4 regions of the Pseudoalteromonas sp. T1lg122 genome follow, and region 1 is predicted to be linked to each of the others. Evidence: predicted binding sites of a transcription regulator. Region 1 holds the regulator's gene; each other region holds the start of a gene.
What was found. Region 1 encodes sigma-54, which starts transcription at its own class of promoters, with help from an activator protein. Its sites were predicted from a motif close to GTTGGCACGNNNNTNGNNT; they were not measured.

Region 1 (5,050 bases):
CATTCGCTGAGCTATACCAGCCACTTAGCCCTGATGTAAGTCAGCGCGCACAAAAAGTAAAATTGCTAATCTGCGATATAGATGGTGTGTTTTCTGATGGTCGCATTTATTTAGGCAATGATGGCGAAGAACTGAAAGCGTTCAATACAAAAGATGGCTTTGGCATCAAAGCGCTTATTAATAGTGGTTTTGACGTCGCGGTGATTACTGGCCGCCATTCACAAATAGTTCAGCAGCGAATGACTAGCCTAACAGTTCAGCACATTTATCAGGGACAAGAAGATAAGCTGATTGCTTATCAAGAGTTAAAAGATAAACTGGCGCTGACAGATGAACAAATTGCCTATATTGGTGATGATGGTCCAGACTTACCAGTAATGGAAAAAGTGGGGTTTGCTGTTGCTGTAAACGATGCACACCCGCTTATTAAAAAGCTGGCTCATTACACCACGTTATTACCGGGTGGCTTTGGAGCCGTGCGTGAATTAACTGATTTACTGATGTTAGAAAACGGCAAGCCGTTAACTAGCGATGGAACCAGCGCATGAATATAGCCCGTATTTTACTGAGTATTGTTTTTGTTTGTTGCATGGTGTGGTTATGGTACCCGTACTTTAATCAATCAACAGACGCAATAAGTAGTGAAGACGAGATCATAGCATCGCCTGATTATACAGCCGTTGCCTTAAAGCAAACTGCGTATGACGAACAAGGCAAAATTAGTCATAAGGTGGCGGCCGCCAAAATGGAGTTGTATCAACAATTAGGGTTTACCTTTTTTGAACAACCAATTTTTACGATTTATGGCGACCAGCAGGTATGGCAAGTAAAAGCCAAAGAAGCCACTTTATACGAAAACGATCAGCTGATTTTTGAAGGGGATGTGGTTGCTAAAAACTTAACCCACAACGGCATGATCGAAGATATTAAAGCTGAAAACATTAATGTCGACATTGATAAAATGACCATGTTTTCTAAGCAACCTGTGACGCTAACAGGACCGAATTTAAAGATTACCGGGAAAGGCTTAAAAGCCGATCTAAAAACCGAAATTGTTGAGTTAACTAACCATACACGAACCATATACTATGACCAATAAACTTAAGAAACTACTCCTGATCCCAAGCTTATTGATCGCGTTTTCAGGCGCGGCTGCTGAGCAAACTGGCGCACAAATTAGCATTAGCTCAGACCGCCAAGTTGGTAAACTAAAAGATGGCGTTGGCATATTCGAAGGTAACGTAGAGATCGTGCATGGTAATCGTCGTATTACAGCTGAGCGTCTTGAAGCACACGGTGGAGACACCGAAGGCACTGTCGAATTAATTATCGCGACAGGTAATCCTGCTTATTTCGAAGAAAAGCAAGCTGATGGCACCGTAATGAGCGCCAGTGCACAAGAAGTACGTTACGATGTTGCGAAACGCTTCTTAACACTCAATGGCGAAGCTGAAGTCACTCAATCGGGTCAAAAAGTAACGGCCAAAAGCATTACCTACGATATGGCTCAACAGCTGATCAGCGCAGAAAAAGACGAAAACTCAACAGATCGCGTACACACGATCCTCGTTCCAGTTGAAAACAAAAAAGATAACAAAGGCCAACCATGAGCACATTAAAAGCAGAGCTTTTAGCTAAGAGCTACAAAGGCCGCCAAGTGGTTAAAAATGTAGGCCTTGAAGTTGAAGCTGGCAGCATTGTTGGTTTACTTGGTCCAAATGGCGCAGGTAAAACGACAACCTTCTATATGATTGTAGGCTTAGTACCTAGCGACAAAGGTAAAATCAGCATTGATGATAACGACATTACGCTTTTACCAATGCATAGCCGCGCACGTTTAGGTATTGGTTATCTGCCGCAAGAGTCGTCAATTTTTAGAAAGTTGACGGTTTATCAAAACTTGATGGCAATTTTAGAAACCCGTAAAGATCTAAATAAAACCACCCGCGAAGAAACGCTAAACAGCTTACTCGACGAATTTAGCATTCAACATATCCGTGACAGCCAAGGTATGGCGCTGTCAGGTGGCGAACGTCGCCGCGTTGAAATTGCTCGCGCATTAGCCGCAAATCCTAAATTTATCCTTTTAGATGAGCCTTTTGCTGGTGTTGATCCAATTTCAGTGTTAGATATAAAGAAAATTATTGAGCACCTAAAAAACCGCGGTATTGGGGTACTCATTACTGACCATAATGTTAGAGAAACCCTTGATGTTTGTGAAAAAGCCTACATTGTTTCTCATGGGGAGCTAATTGCATCAGGCACACCTGAGCACGTATTAGCTGACCAAACTGTACGTGATGTATATCTAGGCGAGCAATTCAGGCTGTAACCATTACGCCACCGACTAGAGCATCTGCTAGACTTATAACAATGACAATAAATCGATAATTTTTTAACTGTCACAGCACAGTCATCGATAACTTAAAAAGGATTGTTAGGGATACATGAGGCAATCATTACAGCTGCGCATGGGCCAGCAACTTACAATGACTCCACAACTGCAACAAGCGATTCGTTTGTTGCAGCTCAGTACATTGGATCTCCAGCAAGAAATTCAAGAAGCGCTTGATAGTAATCCCCTACTTGAAGTGGAAGAGGCTGATTACAACGAAGAAAGTATCGGTAAGAATGAGCAAAAAGCTGAATCTGACGATATGCAACTAAGCGCGTCTGCAGAAGAAGCACCTAGCGAATACGAGCAAGAAAGCAGTGACGCCCTCAATAAAGACACCGTAAGTGATGACTTAGCAATGGACGTCACGTGGGACGAGTACATGAGTGCTGCCCCATCAACATCATCAGGACCTATGCCTGAAGATGAGTCTATTTACCAAGGCGCATCAACTGAAACCCTACAAGAATACCTAATGTGGCAATTACAGCTCACGCCATTTAGCCCAACTGACGAAGCGATTGCCGTAGCCATAGTAGAAGCCATAGACGACTCAGGTATTTTAACGATCAGCTGTGAAGATATTGTCGAAAGCTTTAATCAAAATAACGATGAAGAAGAAATCGAACTTGATGAAGTTGAAGCGGTCTTAAAAAGAATACAATTATTCGATCCTGTTGGTATTGGCGCGCGCAGTTTACAAGAATGCCTGTGTATTCAGCTTCGTCAATTTGACGCTAGCACACCATATTTAGCTGAAACTAAAATGGTTTTATCTGAGCATATCGAATTATTAGCGAGTCGCGACTATCGCACTTTGATGAAAAAGACTAAGCTTAAAGAAAATGAGCTTAAAGAAGTGATGACGCTTATTCACAGCTTAAATCCTAAGCCTGCGGATAGCATAGTACGCGAAGAGTCTGAGTACGTTATACCTGATGTATCAGTGAAAAAAGTAAAAGGTCGCTGGGTGGTTGAGTTAAACCCAGATTGTATGCCAAAGATTAGAGTAAACAGCCAATATGCGGCTATGTCTCGCTCAGTAAAATCGAGTAGCGACAGCCAATTTATTCGCTCTCACTTACAAGAAGCAAAGTGGTTTATTAAGAGCTTAGAAAGCCGTAACGATACGTTATTAAAAGTAACCAACTGTATCGTTCAACAACAACAAGCTTTCTTTGAGCACGGCCCTGAAGCGATGAAGCCGATGGTGCTAAATGATGTTGCTGAAATGGTCGAAATGCATGAATCGACAATTTCACGTGTAACAACGCAAAAATATATGCATACCCCGAGGGGTATTTTTGAGTTGAAATATTTCTTCTCAAGCCATGTCAGCACCGAAAATGGTGGTGAGTGTTCTTCTACGGCAATACGCGCTTTAATCAAGAAGTTAGTGGCCGCAGAAAACTCAGCTAAACCATTGAGTGATAGTAAAATTGCAGATATATTGGCTGAGCAAGGAATTAAAGTAGCTAGACGTACAATTGCAAAATATCGTGAGTCTCTAGCAATACCTCCGTCTAATCAGCGCAAGAGTTTGATTTAGACGTTTTACATAGAAGGAAAAATGCTTATGCAACTAAATTTAACTGGTCGTCATGTAGAAATCACTGATTCATTAAGAGACTATGTAAACACCAAGTTTGCGAAACTAGAAAGGCATTTTGACCATATAAATAATGTTCATGTCATTCTAGATGTAGAAAAATTAAGCCAAAAAGCAGAAGCAACTTTACATGTAAACGGAGGCGAATTGTTCGCTTCTACAGAACATCAAGATATGTACGCAGCCATTGACTCACTGATCGATAAGCTTGATCGCCAAGTCATTAAACACAAAGAGAAATTAGCTCGACATTAAATTATGAAACTAAGTTCACTTACTAACCAGGACTGCAGCAAAGCTGCGGTCCTTTTTAATAGCAAAAAAAGAATTCTTGAATATATCAGCGAACTGGCCCACCAGCAGCTTCCTCATTTATCGCAACAAGATATCCTAGATGCTTTGCTCAACCGAGAAAAACTAGGCAGCACCGGCATCGGTCGCGGTATTGCTATTCCCCATGGTCGAATGAGCGGTGCCGATGAACCCCATGCGTTTATCATAGTGAGTGAATCACCCATCAATTTTGATGCTATTGATAACCGCCCGGTTGATATATTTGTGGCACTCATCGTACCAGATGGTGACTGTCAGCTTCACCTAAAGACCTTATCAACAATTGCTGATAGACTTAAAGATAAAGAATTTTGTAAACAGTTACGCAGTGCTACAACCGATCAGCAACTGTTTCAGGTCATATCAGCAGAGGCATAAATGGAATTAATCATTATCAGCGGTCGCTCAGGCTCAGGTAAATCGGTCGCTTTACGAGTACTTGAAGACTTAGGCTATTATTGCGTTGATAATATTCCAGTGAATTTGCTGCCTTCACTCGTACGTAGCGTATCTGATAATTACGATAAAATAGCAGTCAGTATCGACGTACGTAACTTACCGAAAGAGCAGCAAGAATTTAATGATATTCTTGAATACCTACCAGGGTTTGCAAACCCAACGCTATTTTACTTAGATAGTGATGATCAAACCCTGATAAAGCGCTTTTCAGAAACACGCCGCTTACATCCATTATCGATTGATTCTTTGCCACT
Region 2 (5,050 bases), 140 kb from region 1:
AAGCTCTGACGTTTTTAAAAACGCAGACTGTTGATTTGTTGATCTTGGATATTGTGATGCCAGGCATTGACGGCTACGAAGTGCTTACTAAGTTAAAAGAAAGCGCGGCCACCAGTATGCTGCCCGTAATATTTATTTCTGCCAATACCAGTCACGATGATGAAGCTAAAGGCCTTGAATTAGGCGCGATGGATTACATCACTAAACCATTTAGTGCAGCTATCGTGCGTGCCAGAGTGCGTAACCAGCTGCTGATCAAACAAAAAAATGACTTACTCGAAATGCTCGCCTCAATTGATGGCCTAACCGAGATCCCAAATCGACGTTATCTGGATGAAAATTTAGCACGAGAGTGGCGTCGTTGCCGTCGGGATCAAACCCCGTTATCGGTGTTACTGATGGATGTTGATCACTTTAAACGTTACAACGATTGCTATGGTCACCGAGCTGGTGATGATTGCTTAAAACAAATTGCTCATGCCTTAGTTGGGGCGTGTGAACGAGGCAGTGACTTTGTTGCGCGTTATGGTGGTGAAGAGTTTGCGGCAGTGTTACCCAATACTTCAGTGAAAGAGGCTATCTCGTTTGCAAATAAATTGCGCAATGCCGTGAATGAGTTAAACATTCCACACAAAGCGTCGCTAAATGCTGACCATGTCACAATTAGTATTGGTATTGCGACCACTGAAAATGGTCAGGTTTATGCTGAGCAAACCTTACTAGAGGAGGCTGATTTAGGTCTTTATCAGGCTAAGGATGCAGGGCGAGATCAGATAGTGTCGAGAATGATCGCAGTAAATGAACATGAGTAGGCGATTGCCTACTCACCCATTTTAAATTTCTTATTAGCCATTGCTAAGTGATTTATAAATCGTATCACCCACGCCAATTAACTTATCATTTTTAAATACAAGTGGCGTACACTCGTCTTTAGTCATCTTGCCATCAGAGTGAATGCTATGCGTTGCATAGAATAATACTTGATACACATCATCACCTTGCTTTAATAACTCGGTAAAGTTAGGTGTATTTAGTTTGTTTAATACCGTTTGGTAGCTTGTCTCTAATGCAAGATTAGAAATCACTTCACGATTATTTTTATGTTGTTGCTGCCAGCTAGATGAGCTTCCCGCCCAATGTGTATCGGCTTCGCCGTCAGAAACAGCAATGACACAACCAGTTAAAAATGGTGCAGTTAGCGCGGCAATTAGAAGTGCTTTTTTCATGTTCTTTTATCCCGAAGAAATTGTTTTTTAGTTATTCACTTAATAGCAAACTGCTTGCCAAACTTTTAAATCATAACTAAATCAATTGTTTATGTTGTTTTTAGTCAAAAGGCTAAGTTATAAATTACTAACTACTTAGCTCTATTGACTAATAAATTGCGATTTAGACCAACCTGTTACGCATTTCGCCTTGATTAAATGCTTGGATATTTAACGCAATTTCGTTAACTAAGCGCACGATAGATTCTTGGCTGGCCCATGCAATGTGTGGGGTAAGTAATAAGTTTGCACCTTTGTATTGTGCCAGCGGGTTTTCTTGCTCTGCGGGTTCTTTACTGAGTACATCAACACCGGCTCCGGCAATGACATTATTAGCTAATGCATCAGCTAAATCGGCCTCATTGATGACCCCACCACGAGCAGTATTAATGATAATAGCTGACGGTTTCATCATGCTTAATTCTGCCGCAGCGATTTGGTTGCGTGTTTCATCAGTAAGCGGGCAGTGAACACTAATAATATCAGCAGTGGTCAGGGCATCATTGAAACTAACACGACCTTCACGAGGCGTTTGGCCTTTTCGTTCACTGATGATGACATTGGCACCAAAGGCACGCGCTACATCGGCAACGGCTTTACCCAGCGAGCCATAACCAACAATAGCCAGTGTTTTGCCGGCAATTTCATTAAAGCTGTAATCTAAACGGCAAAACATGGGGCTTTGTTGCCATAAGCCTTGCTGGCAATCATTAATGAATCTGTGAGTATTACCCAGTAAATTAGTGATGAGGGTAAAGGTATGCTGCACTACACTCGGTGTTGAATAACCTGCGACATTGGTCACTGCGATGCCATGCTCTTTTGCTGCACCTAAATCAATGTTGTTAGTCCCTGTCGCTGCAACACATATTAATTTTAAATTAGGTAATTTGCTCATGGCGTGTTGATCAATCACCACTTTATTACTAACAACGACATCGGCATCTTGGCAGCGCTCAACAACCTGTTCTTGGGCGGTTAAGTCGTAACAGGTTAATTTACCTAATTGCGCTAGGGCATCTAACGACGTGTTGGCTAATGTTGCTGCATCAAGGACAGTAATATTCATGTGCTTTCCTTTTTTAATTTATTGCTTGACCTTGGGGTGTACTCCAAGGTTTATAGTGAGCATAATAATTAAACGCTTCACAATGGAGACGGTGATGAAAATAGGTGAGTTTGCACGCCAGTTGGGTGTCTCAACAGATACGCTAAGGTACTACGAAAAGCATGGTTTGTTAACGCCAAGTTCGCGCTCAGACGTGGGATATCGTTTTTATTCTGAGAATGACTATAAACAAATGGCGTTTATTCTCAGAGCAAAGAATGTTGGCTTTAGTCTGGCTGAGATCAAAGAGCTATTGCAAATCAAGTTTCATAAAGATCAGCATTCTTGTCATGAAGTTAAAGAAATGACGTTACAAAAACGCGATCTCGTTGCACAACGAATTGCAGAGCTTACTCGCTTTTATGACTCACTTTCATTATTAGCAGATAAATGTTGTGGCGGCGAAGAGCCTGCTGAAAACTGTTCAATACTAACGACGCTGGAGGATATCGATGGACTTACTCAATAATTTTTGGCATCTATTTTTACTCTCAGCGCCTTGGTTAATGCTGGGCTTATTCATAGCGGGTCTTCTCAATGTGTATTTGCCTGCTAACTTTCTTAATCGGCATTTAGGCAAAGAAGGGTTATGGACCACAGTTAAAGCAGCCTTTATTGGTGCTCCAATGCCCTTGTGTTCATGTGGTGTGATCCCTGCGGCTATTGGTTTAAGAAGGGCGGGGGCGTCAAAAAGTGCCACCACGGCATTTTTAGTTTCAACCCCTGAAACTGGGGTCGATTCGGTTTCGGTATCTTATGTGTTGCTTGGCCCATTTATGGCGGTGATACGTCCTATTGCCGCCGTGTGCAGTGCCATTGTGGCCGGTGTCTTAGTGGGCAAAGACAGTGAACTTCATCAACCGCAAAGTACACAATCAGATCAAGAAACTACTAAAAAAGACTCTTGTTGTAGTAGTAAACAACCTGAGCATAAGACCACAACGAGCTGTTGCAGTAAAGAGGCAACTGCTAAGCCCGCACAAAGTTGTTGTAGTAAGCAAACACCTCAAGAGCTTGAGCCTGTTAAAACAACAAGTTGTTGTAGTAGCAAGGGATCGCAACCAATTCAGGAGCCACAACACAGTTGCGCAACTGAAAAAGCAGCACCTTCGCAGAAAAGCTGTTGTAGCAGTGAGCAGTCAACTAAAGCCGTTGAAAGTCGTTTTAGCAAACTGAAACGTGCGGTGAGCTTTAGTTGTAACAAGCTGCTTGAAGACACCATGATTTGGTTAATGATCGGTTTATTCTTTGCTGCTCTGGTACAAACTTATGTTCCAGAATCTTTTTTAAGCCAGTGGGGTAATGGTATTTTTGCGATGCTGGTGGTTATTTTAATCAGTATTCCTATGTATATCTGTGCGACTGCATCGACACCTATTGCGGCAGGCTTATTACTCAGTGGTGTGTCTCCAGGGGCGGTGCTGGTGTTTATGTTGGCAGGGCCGGCAACCAACATTGCAACGCTTGGTGTGGTTGGAAAAGAGCTTGGCAAGCGTGCGGTATTTGCCTACCTAATTGGGGTGATTGGTACGGCGCTGGCATTTGGCTTTTTAACCGATTATTTAGTGGCGCAATATGGTTTTGTGGTGGCGCCGATGATGGGTGAAGAGCATGAAGTTCTACCACATTGGTTAAGCCTGATAGCAGGTATTGTATTGGCAATTTTAATCCTTAGATTACTGCTAAAAATGGTATTAAAAAAGTCGTCTCAAACTGGTAAGAGCATTGCGTAATTGTTTGTTGTAAAATAATTTTTTTAAATTTACTGGCATTTAACTTGGTTAACTACCGCGTCTCGGTTCGCATTTAAAATTGCCTGAGTTATAATCCGCCAATTATTTTTAACGGCACGCTCTGCGTGCCGTTTTTTAACTTAAGTAGTTTTTAATGAGTGAAAGTGTGGATAAATACGCCGACATAAGACCTTACAATGATGATGAAGTAGCTGATTCAGTAGCGCGTTTGATTGCTGATAATGCCTTTGTAGATGTAATCGCTAAGTATAACCTACCGCGCTTTTTATCGAACTTCCCATTTATTACTCGCCCATTAGTGCGCAGTCAGCTGCGTAAAAAGTGGGGCAACACCGCATCGGTTGAGCAAGTTCAGCATGAAGTGGCTGATTATTTAAATAAACTAATCACCCGTACGACTTCAGAAGTAACGTTTTCGGGCATCGATAAACTAGACCCAAAACAAGCTTACTTATTTATCTCTAATCACCGCGATATCGTGCTTGATCCTGCGTTGGTGAATTGGGGCTTGTTCAAGCACAACATGCCGACAGTTCGCATCGCAATTGGTGATAACTTACTGCAAATTCCTTATATCACTGAGTTAATGCGTTTAAACAAAAGCTTTATTGTAAAGCGCTCAGCGAAAGCTCCGAAAGAGATGTTAAAAGCGTTGTCGCAGCTGTCTGCTTATATCTATGACTCACTTGCTGAAGGCCACTCAATTTGGATAGCGCAAAAAGAAGGCCGAGCAAAAGACGGTTTTGACCAAACAGATCCAGCCTTACTTAAAATGTTGCAGTTACAAGGTCGCAAGCAGAAGAAAGAATTTGCTGAGTACGTTCGCGAGTTAAAAATTGTACCAGTGTCTATTTCTTATCAATACGAGCCTTGCGCGATTGCTAAAGCGAAAGAGCTTTATCACAAACAGCAACATGGTCAGT
Region 3 (5,050 bases), on a different contig from region 1:
AGCAGTTAATACGCGCTTTTGAGTATTAACCTGTTCTTGTGCCTTATTAACATTTTGCTGTGAGTTAAGAATAGAATTAAGGTTATTCTTATACATCATGTTATTTGAAATACGCATAATTACCTCGCCGCACTTAATAAGGTGTCAAAAATAGTACGTGCTGTTGCAAGTACCTGTGCTGATGCTGCATACGATTGTTGAAAACGAAGTAAGTTAGCAGCTTCTTCATCAAGGTTTACACCTGATAGCGATTCATACCAAGCTTCAGACTGATCAGCCAATGCTGTAAAAGCCGCACCATTGGTTTGAGCTTGACTGGTCACAACACCAATATCAGTGACAATGGCCGAATAAGCTTGATTAAAGGTTTTATGATTATCAGCAGTACTACTTGCTTCAACATTTTGACGCACTAGCTCACCGTTTTGTAAATTAGCTAATAGCAAGCCATTGCGGTTATCATCAAAACCCCCGGTGTTAAACTCAAGTGTGAAGGTGTCCCCTGTTGCAGGTGAGCCTTCAATATTGAAGTCAAAACCGTAGGTATCATAAGGTGCCCCAGCTTGAGCAAGAATATTCTCAGCAGGCGGTGTTATGGTAAACGTCGATGTACCGTTGCCGTCTGTGATTTGATATTCGTTAGCATTCGCCGTTTTCACGAGTGTGATATCACCATTCGCCAAACTCGGTGGTGGACCAACCGTGATCCCCGTTGAGTTATCAATATCAGACACTGTGCCAGCAGAAATACTTGCATCGCTGGTATTATTGATATCGTTCGCAGTTCGAATAGGTGATGCTAACGCTAGGTCTTCAGGGCGCTCAGTTGCAAGCTCTAGGGTCGTTGCAGCTTGTGAATTTAGCTTCACCATAAATTGGTCACCAGTATTTGCTGTGCCTGATACATTAAGCTGTAAGCCAAATGCCTCACCGCCAGTGATGGTTGATGAGTCAATCACTCCTGCCGTTACATTGGCTGTTGACGCAGTGCCAATAGGTTCGCCTTTGTTATCGATTGCCTGAATTTCAACGGTGGTTGCACTGGTATAGGTAATAATAAAATCACTCGCTGGCAATTCGCTGCCTTTACCTGGTTCCACCGTTGCCGTCATTGTTGATGTGCCCGTATTAGCTTGATAGCCAAACGCATCAACGGTTGGAATTGCAAATATATCACCACCAATTTCACCATTAGCGTCCATACCTAAACGGTTTTGCTGATTAAAGGCATCAGCTAACGCTAATCCCATTTGACCAAGTTGGTTTTGCGCTGGCACTAAAATATCGTCACGAAACGCCAACAAGCCGCCAATTTTACCTTTTAACTTACTCACATCGACATCAAGCGGCACAGCTTTGCCACCGTTCACATCGAGTCTCAGTTCTTTAAAATTAGGATCAGGATCGCCACTGAATGAAAATAGGTTAAATGAGCCACTTTGCATGACAAGTGCTTGACCAGAGCCTAAATACACTTGTTTTTCGCCGTTATTACCATCGAGTGTTTCAATATCAATCAGCTCAGATAAATCACGAATCGCTTTATCGCGTTCATTGTATAAACCACTTGATACTGACTCACGATCAGTACCGTGAACTGAGGCAATCTTAGTATTTAGATCACTGATATTTTGGATCAGGTTATTGGCTTCTTCAGAAAAAATTTCTAGCTGCTCATTCACCACCGCTTTTTGGTCGACCACAATGCTCGATAATCTGTCCATTTGATCAATCAAGTTTTGTGCATCTGTCATTACTAATGAGCGTGCAACTGTTGATGACGGTTGATTTAAGCTTTCTTGTACATTGTTAAAAAACGAGTTGATACTAGTTGATAAGCTGTTTGACTCTTCTGAGAACAAGCTATCTACACGGCTTGCTTCTGTCACAAACTGATCAAAGAATGCTTTATTTGAGGTATCTCTATTTAATTGCTTTTGCGCAAATTCATTCAGTAAACGATACGTTTCACCACGACCTACTTGGTTATCGATCATGGTTGTGAACTCAGTGCGCTCACGTACATAGCCCTCGGTATTAACGTTGGCGATGTTCTTACTGGTGGTTTGTAAAAGCTCAGAGTTAGCTCTTACACCGGCATTTGCTATGTCATATAAGCTAAATGACATGAGGGTCTACTCCTTAACGTACCAATGAAGCAGCGACGCTTTGAAGCTCAACACGCTTCAATACCTGCTTAATTTTATCGGCATAATTTGGATCAGTTGCATAACCTGCTTTTTGTAACGAATCTAAAAAGGCAGCAGGCTCTGCGGTATTATTAAGTGCTTCTTGATAACGTGGGTTTTCATTTAAGAAATCCACAAAATCGTTAACACTGTCTTTAATCGATTGATAAGAGCGGAAACTAGCTTGCTTTTTAACAGGCACGCCTTGTTCAAATTCAAGCGTGACTTTACTCGCTTTGTCACCTTGCCAGCTTCTATCCGATTTAATATTGAATAAGTTGTTACTACTTGTGCCATCAGCTTTGCTGATGATGTGTTTTCCCCAGCCTGTTTCAAGGGCTGCTTGAGCCACCATCACTGCAGGGTTTAAACCAATCTTCTGTGCTGCATTTTTTGCGTGCTCCCAAATAGAGCTAATGAATGACTCAGCATCTTCAAAACGATTATCTGTTTGCTCGTTTGCTGATGTATCTGCAACAGGCTGTGACTCAGATTTAATGTCGTGGCTGTCATTCGCTACGCCGCGGGCGCGTTTATCACTATCAAACTCAGCCGTCGTTCTAAGCACAGACCCCGGGGTAAACTGTTTACCATCTGGCGAGAGCTGCTGAACAATTAAATCAGCTAAGCCGAGCGAACCTTTTGATGAAAGCTCAACCGACATCTGTTGGTCATGCATCTCTTCAAAAAACTTAACACCGCTTGAATTAAATGGGCTGTCTTTATCTTCAAACGCTTCATTTGCCTTACGCATACTTTTAAGCAGCATTTGAGTGAAAATAGATTCAAATTGTGCCGCCGCTTTTTTCAGCGCCTCTTTTGACGCATCGCTAGAGGCATCACTTTTTAGCGCACTTTGACGTAACGAGTCTAAGTTGCCTAAATCAAAAAAGTTTTGCTTGTCGAGATGATTAGTATCCATCAGCTTTTTGACACAATAGTTAATAATGAAAATTAAAATGCAAAAATTGCGCCAATAAAAAACTTTATAAATGAATGGCTAATAAAGGATATAGGAGTGGAGTAACTTCAGGGTCAAGGTTTTGACTGATATTTATACACTGAAGGATTAAGAGGTATAAAAACAAAAAACGCGCCCGAAAGCGCGTTTTAATTTAAATGATAACCAGTTGCCCGTTTATCGCCCCCGCTTCTTTTAAAGCTTCAAGAATTGCCATTAAATCCCCCGGCGCGGCCCCCACTTCATTGATTGCGCGAACGAGGTCATCTAGATTAACACCCGGATTGAAAACAAAAGCACGTGAGTCATCTTCATTGACATCAATAATGCTTTGATTGGTAACCGTGGTTTCACCATCACTTAAGGCATTTGGCTGTGAGACATTTTGCTGCTCAGCAATGGTGACCGTTAAACCACCATGGGTAATAGCTGCTGGCTGTAGCTTCACGTTTTTGCCAATCACAATTGTGCCTGTTCGCGAATTGACAATAATTTTTGCTGCGGTATCTGCCGGTTTAAACTCTAAGTTTTCAAGGGTAGACAAATACGCGACACGTTGAGATGCATCACGCGGTGCTAACACTCTTACTGAAGCTGCATCGATTGCCTGAGCACTGTCAGGACCCACTAAATCATTAATGGTTTGCTCTAAGCGTTTTGCCGTTGTGAAATCTGGACGATTTAAATTGAAGGTAATGTAGTCACCTTGCATAAACGGGCTCTTAATAGCACGTTCAACAATAGCACCATTTGGAATACGACCCACTGTTGGCGTGTTAATAATTACACGGCTACCATCAGCCCCTTCAGCACCTAAACCACCAACCACTAAACTACCTTGCGCAATTGCATAAGTATTGCCATCAACCCCTTTTAGGAAGGTTTGTAACAATGTACCGCCACGTAAACTGCCCGCACTACCAATAGACGACACGGTAATATCAATGGTTTGACCAGGCTTTCTGAACGCTGGTAACTCAGCATGCACTGCCACAGCAGCAACATTTTTAATTTTAGGTTTTAAGCTATCAGGTAAAGTGATACCAAAGCCATTCAGCATGGCTTTAAAGCTTTGTTGTGTAAATCGGCTTTGCTCACCAGTGCCAGGTAAACCAACCACTAAACCATACCCCACTAATTGGTTTGAGCGCACGCCCTCAACCATAGATACATCTTTGACTCGCTCAGCCTGTGCAGAAAACTGCAGGCTAATTAAGCAAAGAGCGATGATGTATTTAAACCCATTCATGACTTTATTCCTCTAAAATGGGAAAAGCGAACTACTAAAGAAACGAGACAGCCAACCTGCACTTTGCGTTTCTTGAATTTGCCCTTTACCTGAATATTGAATGCGCGCATTGGCAATACGATTTGATGTGACCGTGTTATCTGCGGCAACATCTTCAGGGCGAACCAAACCTTCTAAGCGAATAAACTCTTCACCTGTGTTCAAAGTGAGCCATTTTTCACCGCGAATAACCAAGTTGCCATTGGGTAGAACACGCATCACATTGACAGAAATATCACCAAATAAGCTGTTTGATTGGTTAGACTTTGAGTCACCTTTAAATGATGCCCCAGAACCAATACCAAATTGAATGCTGTCACCACCAATGTTGACCGGATTACCGCCAAGGCCTATAACAGGGTCTAAACTGGCGTCCGTTTCTTTGTCGGTCTCGGTTTTAGCGGCTTTGGTGGCTTGCGTTGATTCTTGCAATTTAACCGTAATGATGTCGCCAGCACGCAGTGCCTTTTTATCCGAGTACAAATCATTTGATGAGTAACTATCAAACAACGACCCTGTAGGTACCATCGGCTCTGTTGTTGGCTCAGGGTACATAGGCGCATAGTAAGGGTCATCCTGAACCACATGATGATTTTGCGTTGTCATACAACC
Region 4 (5,050 bases), on a different contig from region 1:
CCTGTTGGTGGATGAAAAAAAGCGTTATTTGGAATTGTCTCTAAAAGACCCGCTTACCGGGCTCTACAATCGCCGCGGGCTGCAATTCATTATTGAACAACAGCAACTATTCAGCCCAAGCCAAACATCTAGTTTATTTGCCTGCGTTGTTGATATTGATTACTTCAAACGGATTAATGATAGCTATGGTCACGATGGCGGTGACCTAGTCCTCGAAGTGTTCTCTGATCTAATGAAACACCATTTAAATAAAGGTGACTTATGTTGCCGCCTTGGTGGTGAAGAATTTTTACTGTTGTTCTTTGCTACCGACATCAGCTCGGCTAAGCAATTTTTAGAGGGCCTACGTAAAACATTTGAAACCAGTCAAATAGCTTATCGAGAACATCGTATATCGGTTACTGCTAGCTTTGGTTTAACCAATTGGCAACCAAATGACAGCTTTGAAAGCTTAGTAAACCGCGCAGACAAAGCCGTTTATGCAGCGAAAAATAATGGTCGTAATCGCATAGAAACCAACAGCCTAAACAAGGAATAAACAACTAGAGACGCCACGAAAACAAATACCTTTCTATCAACCTTGTAAATTCAAACTCTGTCACTATAATTAGCTCGTGCTTAACTTGCAATATGTAGTGCTATGCCCTTAAAAGTATTATTAAATTTTAAATTAAACTGGGTGTTTTTGTGCGCCAGTTTTTGGCTTTTCGCCCTGCCAATTCAGGCTAAATATGTGGTGGCAGTTGTGGGTAAAACCAAAAACGATAGCTTTTATCAGCAAGCTTTTAAAGGCTGTGAGCAATTTGCAAAACAGCATCTCGATTTTGAATGTATTTACGACGGCCCCAAAGATTTTCAAGATATTCGCACGCAAGTATTAGTGATCACCGATCTTGTTCGCAGAAATAATATTAGCGGTTTATTAATCGCAACTACAGATTCCAATTACCTTGTTGAAAGAGCTTTAAAAAAGCTTAAAGATAACAACATTCCTGTGATCACTTTTGACTCTGATCTGCTTGAGGAAGATCAGCAGTACCGTTTAGCTTATGTGGGTACCAATAATTTTGATTATGGTGTGGCCTTGGGGAACGAATTAAAAAAATTCACCAACAAGGCAAATAATCAAGTGTGTATTCAATCAGGGCATTCAACAACGCCTAATTTAAACAAGCGTATTGAAGGCGTTCGCTATGCCTTATCAGGGCAAACAGAGAAACGTTTAAGCGGTGAAAATGGCTGGAGTGAATTTGACCGTTGCCCTTTATATAGCTTAGGTAAGCGAGGGGTGTCACTCGGTCAACTCGACAAACTGCTTAACCTTGAAAATCCACCACTATTTCTAGCGGTAGCCGGTTTTGCTCAATTTAACCCTAACTATGCAAACGTGATTGCTAAACATAAACAACGTATTGCCAATCAAGAAGTGGTGATTGTTTCTGCCGATACTGAGCAAATGCAATTAGCAGTATTACAGCAAGGATTATCATCGGCCAATATTGGTCAAAACCCTTTTGAAATGGGCCGACTTTCTGCCGAGTTGATGTATCAATACCTCACTAAAGGTGAACGCCCAGCTAAGTCTCACTATTATTTAGACTTTCATTATTGTCAGCAAAGTAATGCTGGCACTTGCACCGTTAATCACTAAAACTTTGATCTCACTAAAGTGCAATTAACTCGATAAGCGCTAGACTTACCACAACTTGATTAATTGTAAGGATGTAGCCATGACACACCTAGTTAGTGATTTGATGACGCCAGACCCATTCGCCATTAGCGCGCAAAATACCCTGCATGATGCTCATAATCTAATGAAAGAGAAAAATGTCCGTCATATCCCAGTGATCAATGAGCACGGTGGTTTAGTTGGCATGTTAACGCAAAAAATCATGATTGCTCAGGTAATGAATATCATGGCTAATTACAGCGCCAGCGCTCTTGAACGCAAGGAAAAGCAAACCAAAGTAGTTGATATTATGGCTACCGATTTTACCAGTATCTCGCCAGAGCAACCGCTACACGAAGTTGCTAAGTTTTTTGTTGAAAACCGTCATGGCTGCATGCCGGTGGTTGATAAAGATAACAACTTAGTGGGAATTCTAACTTCATCAGACTTTGTTCGTTTAGCGGCGGCATTACTTTCTTAACTCGTAACTTTGTATCTGCACACTGAATTTTTTACAGAAGGTGTGCAGAGTTTTCATACTCTTTCATAGCCACAACTACTCCAGCCCAAGATAAAAATCAAATTAACCATTTATATTCAACAATTTATAATTTTATAATTATCAGGCACAACGCTTGCTTCTATGTAATTACACATGCTTTTAGATTAAAAGCGAAAGGAAATTTACAGATAATCTCGGAGGAGTAATGAGTAATTCATCATCAAAAGTCGCAGAATTTACAGCACCTGGTGTTAAAGACCAAGCTGCAGCGGACACGATTGCTATTCTAGACCAGCGCATGGTCGCTTTAATCGATTTACACCTCACTTTAAAACACATTCATTGGAATGTTGTTGGCCCTAATTTTATTGGTGTACACGAAATGCTTGATCCACAAGTAAGCGCAGTGCAAGAGATGACTGACACGATTGCAGAGCGTATCGCAACCATGGGCGGCGTACCGGTTGGTACACCTCAATCAATTGTAGAACGCCGTACTTGGCAAGATTATTCAATTGGTAAAGGCTTAGTGACTGACCACCTAACAGCGCTTGATAAAGTGTATAACGGTGTTAATAAAGACCACCGTGCAGCTATCGATAAGCTTGGTGAGCTAGATCCAGTTTCTGAAGATATGATCACCGGCCAACTGGCTGACTTAGAACAATTCCAATGGTTTGTTCGTGCACATATCGAATCGTCTACCGGCGAATTGAAAGGTTAAACCCCCTAGGTCTATCCGAAGACCCCTTGCCCAGCATTTGCTGGGCTTTTTTATGCTTTGTTACAACCAACCTTTATGTTTAAAGAACAAGTAAGGTGCAAAGCCAGACAGCAACATAATGCCAATTGCAAACGGGTAACCCCATGCCCATTGCAGTTCAGGCATGCTGTTAAAATTCATCCCATAGATACTGGCGACAACGGTCGGCGGTAAAAACACCACTGAGGCGATAGAGAAGGTTTTTATAATTTGGTTTTGTTCGATGTTAATAAAACCCTGAGTCGAGTCCATTAAGAAATTCACCTTATCAAACAAAAATGTACAGTGAGACATAAGGGTATCAATATCGAGTACAATTTCACGTAGTGATTCGCGGTCTTCTGTCGGCGCTCCTAGGTGGCGCAGTAAAAACGAGATATTCCGGCGCGTATCCATCAAACATAAACGCACTTTACCGTTATTATCTTCAAGGCGCGAAATTCGACTAACAGCTTCTTCTAAGTCTGAGTCATCCTCTTCAAGTACATAGGCACTGAGTTTTTCTAACTGGTGATGCATGTCTTCAAGCATGTCAGCGTGGTTTTCGACTTTTTGGTCAAATAAAGTCACCAAAAGTTGCTTTGGATTATCACACGCTACCTGCCCTTTCCGAGCACGCAGTCGTAAAAGACGAAAATCGGCTAGTTCATCATCGCGGATTGTCAGCAAGCAGTTGTCTTGTAGTAAACAAGCCACGGTTACCGTATTAAAGCGCCCTTCATTTGGTGACATGAAAAGCGCATGCACATGCAAGCCTTCATGGTCGATAAAACAACGGGAAGAGGCCTCGATTTCTTCAACATCATCAGCACCGGGTAAGGTGATATTAAGCGTGCTTGCCAGCGCTTGCCGTTCTTCTTCGGTCGGATTTATGGTATCAATCCAGTGGGCATTTTTAATAGAAGTAACAAGCGGTGTATCAGCAGCTGGCTCAGTTTCTGTGATCACACCTTGGTCTATAGAAAAAAATCGTAACATGCGCCCTACCCTGAATAATCAATGTATAGCAAATACTATAGCTGTTCACGTTAATGAACAATGACAATGCTACTAATTACCGGGTAAAGCAGAAAAATAATTTAAACCTAACATCAATTGCTTATTTCGCTTTTTTGAAGCGCACCACAAGCATACCTATCAAGATGATGCCAAGGCCTAATAAGCAAGGTACAAAAGCACTTTGCAGGGCAACATCAAACGCTAAAAAGTCGGGGTAACCGGTTTGCCAAAGCGTCCATTCATACCCGAGTTTTGATGCAATATGTTCACCGCCGCTACTAAGTACGATGATTGCATCATTGTTATCTGGGTTAATGCGAAGCGTGCTATTTATTGCCGGTTCATTTGCGCCGTCATGGCCAAACACAAAATCTCCCGATGCTGTTGGCGCATAAAGCATGGTACCTAGCCCCCAAATTGGTGCGCCTAAGCTAATAGCCAATGGCTCTCGCATGGTACTGATCATTTGCGGGCTTAACTGCCCTGTTTGAGGTGATGTTAATGCTTGCACTAAAGCGATCAAGTCATGGCTACTTGCCAGTAAGCCTGTTGCCGCTGCCGATGCGTATTGAAAATGCCCAGCAGCTTGCCCGCTTTTATCATAAGCAGGTGCGATATTGTCTAACTCAGTGAGTACATCGTAACTGGCATCAGTCATATTAACTGGCTTAAAGACGTTATCAGCCATCCAAGTTGCAAAGCGTTGATTCGTTTTCTCTTCTACCAGCAGCTCCAGCATCAAATAGCCGCCCCCAGAATACTGAAAATCGCCCACAGGCTTGGTGACTTTAATTTCACGCACACCCGTTGATGATAGCGGCTTGTTTAGTGACTCAAGCAAGCTTGGTACGGTTTCATTTAGCTCAATATCAGCAAAGCCTAAACCATCACCAAGCCCCGCAGTATGAGATAACAGATGAGCAAGGCTAACAGTTTGATTATCAAACTCTGATTCAGGTAACTGCCAGCCCGTGAGTTGCTCATTAATCGCGCGATCTAAACGAATTTGTTGTTGCTCAGCCAGAGTCATCACGCCATAGGCGGTAATAAATTTACTCAGTGATGCCACGGGGAACAGAGTATTGGCGGTTATTTCATCTTTGCTTTTTGAGTAATC

Region 2: C2M33_RS11925 (DUF3192 domain-containing protein) is a predicted target of sigma-54. The motif match lies at 1,270-1,288, and genes of this name have one in related genera.
Region 3: flgJ (flagellar assembly peptidoglycan hydrolase FlgJ) is a predicted target of sigma-54. The motif match lies at 3,149-3,167, and genes of this name have one in related genera.
Region 4: dps (DNA starvation/stationary phase protection protein Dps) is a predicted target of sigma-54. The motif match lies at 2,292-2,310, and genes of this name have one in related genera.

What each region holds. Positions count from the first base shown of each region.
Region 1 covers NZ_PQCG01000031.1:99,241-104,290, reverse strand. Annotated here, with positions in the region: gene kdsC (3-deoxy-manno-octulosonate-8-phosphatase KdsC) at 1-548, shown strand, start outside; gene lptC (LPS export ABC transporter periplasmic protein LptC) at 545-1,099, shown strand; gene lptA (lipopolysaccharide transport periplasmic protein LptA) at 1,089-1,610, shown strand; gene lptB (LPS export ABC transporter ATP-binding protein) at 1,607-2,332, shown strand; gene C2M33_RS11290 (RNA polymerase factor sigma-54) at 2,448-3,944, shown strand; gene hpf (ribosome hibernation promoting factor) at 3,972-4,259, shown strand; gene ptsN (PTS IIA-like nitrogen regulatory protein PtsN) at 4,263-4,715, shown strand; gene rapZ (RNase adapter RapZ) at 4,716-5,050, shown strand, end outside.
Region 2 covers NZ_PQCG01000031.1:241,206-246,255, forward strand. Annotated here, with positions in the region: gene C2M33_RS11920 (diguanylate cyclase) at 1-812, shown strand, start outside; gene C2M33_RS11925 (DUF3192 domain-containing protein) at 846-1,226, opposite strand; gene C2M33_RS11930 (D-2-hydroxyacid dehydrogenase) at 1,390-2,334, opposite strand; gene zntR (Zn(2+)-responsive transcriptional regulator) at 2,429-2,842, shown strand; gene C2M33_RS11940 (SO_0444 family Cu/Zn efflux transporter) at 2,826-4,106, shown strand; gene C2M33_RS11945 (1-acyl-sn-glycerol-3-phosphate acyltransferase) at 4,261-5,050, shown strand, end outside.
Region 3 covers NZ_PQCG01000034.1:433,870-438,919, forward strand. Annotated here, with positions in the region: gene flgL (flagellar hook-associated protein FlgL) at 1-117, opposite strand, end outside; gene flgK (flagellar hook-associated protein FlgK) at 120-2,129, opposite strand; gene flgJ (flagellar assembly peptidoglycan hydrolase FlgJ) at 2,143-3,111, opposite strand; gene C2M33_RS20170 (flagellar basal body P-ring protein FlgI) at 3,305-4,399, opposite strand; gene flgH (flagellar basal body L-ring protein FlgH) at 4,412-5,050, opposite strand, start outside.
Region 4 covers NZ_PQCG01000032.1:371,414-376,463, forward strand. Annotated here, with positions in the region: gene C2M33_RS14145 (GGDEF domain-containing protein) at 1-538, shown strand, start outside; gene C2M33_RS14150 (substrate-binding domain-containing protein) at 746-1,651, shown strand; gene C2M33_RS14155 (CBS domain-containing protein) at 1,731-2,150, shown strand; gene dps (DNA starvation/stationary phase protection protein Dps) at 2,377-2,895, shown strand; gene corA (magnesium/cobalt transporter CorA) at 2,956-3,912, opposite strand; gene C2M33_RS14170 (serine hydrolase domain-containing protein) at 4,034-5,050, opposite strand, start outside.